DNA from 2 places in the Marinobacter sp. PE14 genome. Region 2 is predicted to be linked to the other one. Evidence: predicted binding sites of a transcription regulator. Region 2 holds the regulator's gene; the other holds the start of a gene.
The links. Region 2 encodes LexA, which represses DNA repair genes until DNA is damaged. Its sites were predicted from a motif close to CTGTNTNNNNANACAG; they were not measured.
Positions count from the first base shown of each region.

Region 1 (3,416 bases), on a different contig from region 2:
GGTACTGCGCCACAATTTTGAGGGCGGCCATGCCGTGTTTGAGATGGCCGGCGACGACCACCACGACCATATGGTGTGCACCCAGACGGGTGAGGTAATCGAGTTTGTCGACGAGATCATTGAAGAACGACAAAAGAAGATTGCCGAAGAGCACGGTTACGAAATCGTCGATCACAGCCTGATTCTGTACGTTAAGCCCATCAAGTCCTGAGCCTGGCTCAGGCAGTTTGCTGGAAGAACGAAAAAAAGGGGCGGGTTTTTGGCCCGCCCCAACAGCTCTCAGGATCGAGAGGGGTAGTGGATAGTTGCTCGCGGCTCAGTGATGGGTTGCCTGCCCCTTTGAAAACATTTCCCTGGCATGAGCGATCGTATGTTCGGTCATGTCCACGCCTCCCAGCATTCTCGCCACTTCACTGATTCTGCCCTGATCGTCCAGCGTCTCGATTTTCGAGAAGGTGGCATCTTGCTCGGTGAACTTGCTGACAAACAGGTGCTGATGACACTGAGCGGCCACTTGCGGCAGGTGGGTGACACAGAGTACCTGCCCGTTGCCGCCAAGAGTCCGTAACAGTCGGCCAACCACCTCGGCCGTGCCGCCGCCAATGCCGACATCCACTTCATCGAAGACCAGTGTGGGTGTGGTTGATGTCTGGGCAACCACCACCTGGATGGCAAGGCTGATCCGCGACAGTTCGCCGCCGGAGGCTACCTTGGCCAATGGCCGGGCCGGCTGGCCCGGGTTTGCGCTGACCAGGAATTCAATGTCTTCCAGCCCGTGGGGCGCCGGCTCCCCACCGTTGCTGCGATTCAGGTGCGTAATGAACTGCATGTTGGGCATGCTCAACTGGGCGAGCTCCGCTGCGACCCGCTGATCCAGTTCGGCGGCGGCCCTGGCACGGGCCTCTGACAGCTCCCCGGCCAGTTCATCGAAGCGTCCGCGCTGGCTGTCCAGCTCTGCGGCCAGCTGCTCCAGGCTGCCTTCGCCGCCATCCAGCTCGGCCAGCTCGGCACTGAGGCGCTGATGCAGTTCCGGTAATTCTTCCGGCGTGATCCGGTGTTTGCGGGCCATCTGGTAGATGGCGCTCAGCCGTTCTTCCACTTCCGCCAGTCTGGCTGGATCGGCCTCGTAGTCCTCGACGAAATGGCGAAGGTTGTCGCCGGCCTCACTGATCTGGATCTGGGCTTCGTTCAGCATCTGGATTGTGTCTGCCAGTGCGGGAACGTCCACCGGAAGCTGCTCAAGCTGCTGTAGTGCCTGGCGCACCAGATCCACTGCGCTGGTTTCATCTTCGGTGCAAAGCAGGGCGGCCTGATGGCTGTTGTGCAGAACCGTATCCGCCTGGCTAAGCTGCGCCTGCTCCTGTTCCAGGTTTTCCTGCTCGCCCTCCTCCAGGGCCAGACGATCCAGTTCCTCCACCTGATACCGCAAAAGCTGGAGTTTGGCCTCTGCTTCATCGGCATTTTGCTGGCGTTCGGTCAGACGCTGGCGGATCTGGTTCCAGGATTTCCAGGCTTCCCGCGTCTCAGCGGCCAGGGTCTCAACGCCAGCGAATTCGTCCACCAGCTTGCGGTGGGTTTCCTTGCGCAAAAGAGACTGGTGCTGATGCTGGCTGTGAATATCCATTAAAACACCGCCCAGTTCCTTGAGATGGTTCAAGGGGCAGGGTTGGCCATTGATGTAGGCGCGGGAGCGGCCATCCTTGCTGATGACCCGGCGGAGAATGCAATCGTTGTCGTCATCCAGCTCGTGTTCTGCCAGCCACTCGGTGGCCTCAGCAATGCCGGATACGTCGAAGGTCGCTGTGATGTCGGCGCGTTTGGCACCATGCCGGACGGCGCCGGCATCGGCTCTGCCGCCCATGGCCAGGCCCAGGGCGTCCAGCACAATAGATTTGCCGGCGCCGGTCTCGCCGGTCAATGCGGTCATGCCCTTGTTGAACTGGAGTTCCACCCGTTCAGCGATGGCGTAATTGGAAACCGTAAGTTGAGTCAGCATGCAGATAACCTCCGCGTTTTTCCTGAGACCGGCAAAACACTGTGAATGTATACAGTGACTGTGAATATATACAGGGTTTTTGCTGTTTGCAAACCTGTGGCAGGGATTTTCTTCAGGATTGCAGGCATTGGTGGTTGAAACCTGGAGAGCGGGCCCCATATCCGTTCGCAACGACATTTTCCGGCTCGCCGGGGCCGGAACCCATGTTTAGCCGGCCACTGACCGCGGGCCGCTTTAGATCAAGCAGGAGTAGCCATGAGCACTGACGAGAACCGGAACGAGCACGAGGAACTGAACGAAGCCCTCGAGGCTGCAAAAGAGGAAGCCCAGTCTGCTGAAGGTGAGGCTGGCGACAGCGAAACCTCCGAAGTGGAAGCACTCCAGGCTCAGGTTCAGGAATTCCAGGAGCAGATGTTGCGCTCCCAGGCGGAGATGCAGAATGTGCGCCGTCGAGCGGAGATTGATGTGGAAAAAGCCCACAAGTTCGCCCTGGAAAAGTTCGTCAAAGAGCTGTTGCCCGTTGCGGACAGCCTGGAGAAGGCGGTCGAGAGCACCGAGGGTCACGAGGGCTCGGGCGAGGCGGTTGCCTCCATCCGCGAAGGCGTTGAAATGACCCTGAGTCTGTTCATGTCCAGCCTGAAGAAATTCAATGTTGAGCAGATCAACCCGGTAGGCGAACCGTTCGATCCTCAGCATCACGAAGCCATGTCCATGGTTCCTGCGCCAGATGCAGAGCCGAACAGCGTGGTAGCCGTGGTGCAGAAGGGGTATCTGCTGAATGGCCGCGTGGTGCGGCCGGCCATGGTGGTGGTCGCGAAAGCGGAAGATGCACCAAAAATTGATGAGCAGGCTTGAAAAGCCGATTAAAGCGCCAATATAGCCAGTAAATAGCGAAAGCGGAGGCAAATGGCCTCCTGGAAAGCATTCAGAAGAATTGGAGTGACTCAATGAGCAAGATTATCGGTATCGATCTGGGAACCACAAACTCTTGTGTAGCCATCATGGATGGCGACAAGGTGAAGGTAATTGAAAACGCGGAGGGTGATCGTACCACCCCGTCCATCATCGCCTATACAGACGATGGTGAGACCCTGGTTGGTCAGTCAGCTAAGCGCCAGGCAGTAACCAACCCGAACAACACCCTGTACGCCATCAAGCGTCTGATCGGTCGTCGGTTTGAGGACGACGTGGTTCAGAAAGACATCAAGATGGTGCCGTACAAGATCGCCAAAGCAGATAACGGCGACGCCTGGGTGGAAGTAAAGGGTGAGAAAATGGCTCCCCCGCAGGTTTCTGCGGAAATCATCAAGAAGATGAAAAAGACGGCCGAAGATTATCTTGGCGAGAAAGTGACCGAAGCGGTTATCACCGTGCCGGCCTACTTCAACGACAGCCAGCGCCAGGCAACCAAGGACGCTGG
Region 1 is NZ_JBQXNY010000008.1:5,020-8,435, reverse strand. Features, by position in the region: gene fur (ferric iron uptake transcriptional regulator) at 1-211, shown strand, start outside; gene recN (DNA repair protein RecN) at 317-1,996, opposite strand; gene grpE (nucleotide exchange factor GrpE) at 2,252-2,851, shown strand; gene dnaK (molecular chaperone DnaK) at 2,944-3,416, shown strand, end outside.
Region 1: the regulator LexA is predicted to act here: its motif matches at 2,055-2,070, upstream of recN (DNA repair protein RecN).

Region 2 (3,416 bases):
CCACTTGCCCTTCACGCCAACCATCCGGCGGTGTGGCCATACCTCCGGTCCATTCGGGTATGCTGCCTGAGCGGTTGCCCGCCTTTTCGGCTCCGACCGGCGTGAGTTCACCACCAAGCCGTTGGGCCTCGGCGGCCGTGACCTTGGACAGAGCCTGTCCGGAAAACCCGAGAAAAACCAGTGCGACACCTGCAACAAGTTGGCTTCGCATCCCTTACACCTCCAGAAGTTCATGCTGTTGGGCAGCCGGCACGAGCAGAACTCGCACAGCCGGGCGCCTTTTTGCCAAATTGAAACGGTCGTTTCAAGTGATTGTTTGTATTTTATTGTGAAACCTGCCCGCACAGACAGTGGAAGAAATTTGATACCGAAAATGGTAGAGTGAGAGATTAATTTTCCGGGGTTACACCCGCGCTGGGGGATTGAAGGTATTCCATGGCCTCGCAATGGCACTCACTGGTTTCTCAAAAACTCTTTCTCGCCCGCACGCTGCTTCAGCCACTCGACCGGCCCACAGCCGAGGGTCAAGAACAACGTCCCAACGAAGCGGAGCAGGCGCTGCGCCGAGAAGCCGCTATTCAGGGATCGATCGAGCTGCTTCTGCGGTCTCGAAAACTGTTGCTGGTCATGATCGCCAGGCTTTACCAGAGAAAATCAGAGGAGCCTTCAACCCTGGATGAGCTGGTCGCTCTTATCGGGCCAGAACCGAGTGAAATTGGCCGCCTGAAGGAGCTGGAGCAGCGATCAGGAAGTTGGTGGAACCATCTGGTGCAACTCGAACGCTCTCAAAGCAGACCCCCGGCGACCAAAAAAACCGTGAGCGAAGAGAACATCATTGCGGTGTCAGCCGACTCCGGCCCGGATCGATCGTCGTCCGCGTTGATGAAAACGCTGACTGCCGTCAAACATTTTGCCGATGATCTGGAAGAGCAGCACAGCGAGTGGTAAGCCACTCCAAGCTCCGGTTATTCAAATCGTATTAACTTGAAGGTTTATTGAATGTCACCATCGTTTTTTGAAATCGTGCAATTGACCAATGGCGATTACGCCCTGCGCCGCATTGATGATGACAGTGCGCCACTGGTAACAATCTCTTTTTCGGAAGAAGCCCGGGAAATGATGGAAGACCGGGATATGTCGGTTGCCAAAGCAATGATTGCCGCTGGCATTGAGGCCGTAGGCAATGTTGCCCACGATATCGACTGGGAAGATGACGAACTGGACGCCTCAGACGCCCAGCCCTCCTACACTCTGCATTGATCGGTTAACGCTGCCTGAGAACAACGCCGTGGCTATTACCCTCGGCCGAGGCTCTTTGCAGGGATTCGAAGGCAGTGCGGCCCAGTTTACGGGTCCACATAACCACCGCGTGACAGGTACCGGCACTGAGGGCTCGCTCTGCCAGGTCCTGGGCGGGATAATCCGGTGTTGAACGCAGCACCAGCAATTCGCCGGCGACAATCCCGTGCATTTTTTGCCACTTGCTGACCAGCGCCTGAGGCGGATCGATCCAGGCCAGCCAGCGCTTCTCCTGATTCAGCTGGGTCAGCATTGGCAACAGCAGCTGGAAATTTTCTACCTGACCTTCCGGCAGAATGATTTCCGTCACATTGCCACAGACTTTGGGTTCTCTGGTTTCCGGAGAGCGTCGGGCGCGAATGACGGAACGTCGCTCGCGGGCGGCGGTTGCCGGCACTGAACAGGACAGAGCATTGGGATTGTAGGCCAGATTCTGATTAAAGCTCATTTGTTCCATAATTCACCCGTTATTCAATCTATCTGAGGCTATCCGAACCGCTCAGTGCAGGTCAGAGCGGCGGATAACACCAACACCCAGACCCTCGATGAACAGCTCCTGTTCGGTCAGGTCCACTTCGATCGGTGCGAATTCTTCGTTCTCGGCAATCAGGTAGACTTTCGAACCTTCCTTACGGAAGCGTTTTACCGTGACCTCATCGCCAACCCGGGCAACAACCACCTGGCCGTTGTGAACATCCTGGGTGCTGTGAACTGCCAGCAGGTCGCCATCGAGAATACCGATATCCTTCATGCTCATGCCCCGGACCCGCAGAAGATAATCTGCAGACGGCGAAAAGAATTCCGGCTGCAGTGTGCAGTGATCCTCGATGTGCTCCTGAGCAAGTATCGGACTACCGGCTGCAACCTGACCAATAACCGGAAGACCCAGATCCTCCTCCGCCTCAGGCAAACGGATGCCGCGACTGGCTCCCGGCACCATCTCGATGGCACCTTTCCTTGCCAGAGCCCGAAGATGCTCCTCCGCGGCGTTGGCCGAACGGAAGCCCAGTTCTGCCGCGATTTCAGCACGAGTTGGCGGGTAGCCGGTCTCGTCGACGTATCGGCGTATGATATCCAGTACCTGGGACTGTCTTGCTGTCAGCTTCATCAAGCTACTCCGCTATATCGGGATCGGGCCGCTGCAAACATTTTCGTCTCGGAAGAGTTGTTCCAGCCGCCCTGTTTTTTTATACAGTAAACTGACTATATACAGTGTTTTATCCAGTGTAAAGTCAGCTCCCTGATTTTCTTGCATCTGCTTAATAATGAGGATCAACAGCGGTGTGATATGGTTAGGGCACGATTCCTCACGAACCAGGGAGCACCATGACCCAAGTCAGTGCCTGCAGGATGCCTGACATCCTAGAGACGAACGAAGGGAAGGAACGCCGGGTTGGCGTCGAGATCGAACTGTCTGGCCTGGGCTACGATGAGCTGGTTACATTGGCGGCGAAGATGCTGGAGGGCACTCCCGAACTAAAGTCACGCTATGTAACAACTTTGCAGACAGCCCTTGGCGACTTTACGGTTGAGCTTGATTCCGATCCGATCAAGGATCTTGATCTGGCGGATGAGCGCCTCCCCGAATCCATTCGTGAACTCGGTGGACAGGCGATGGATGTGATCGACGCCGCGGCCGAGCGCGTGGTACCCCTCGAGATCATAAGCCCGCCTCTGAAGTTTTCCAGCGTCGAGGTGATTGAAACTCTCGTCGACAAGCTCAGAAACGCCGGCGCCCTGGGCAGCCGCGATGCCATCTATTTTGCGTTTGGCCTGCAGCTGAATCCCGAGTTGCCCGATCTCAGCCCGAAGACCCTGGTTCGTTACTTCCAGGCGTTCGCGGCCCTGTACGAATGGCTCAAGCACCGGCATCAACTGGATGTCAGCCGCAAATTCACCACCTATATTGAACCCTGGCACGGCCGCTACACCGAGCTCCTGATGGAAGACAACTATCATCCAAACATCGGGGAGCTCATGGAGGATTACCTGGAGTTCAATCCCACCCGCAATCGCGCGCTTGACTTGCTTCCGCTGTTTGCCCACCTGGACAAGGAACGCCTGGAACGCCATGTTCAGGATCCCAGGATAAAAAGCAGGCCAACCCTGCATTACCG
Region 2 is NZ_JBQXNY010000001.1:876,479-879,894, reverse strand. Features, by position in the region: gene ACWJ62_RS04205 (DUF1329 domain-containing protein) at 1-211, opposite strand, end outside; gene ACWJ62_RS04200 (DUF6586 family protein) at 436-948, shown strand; gene ACWJ62_RS04195 (hypothetical protein) at 1,000-1,260, shown strand; gene ACWJ62_RS04190 (cell division inhibitor SulA) at 1,265-1,756, opposite strand; gene lexA (transcriptional repressor LexA) at 1,799-2,410, opposite strand; gene ACWJ62_RS04180 (amidoligase family protein) at 2,626-3,416, shown strand, end outside.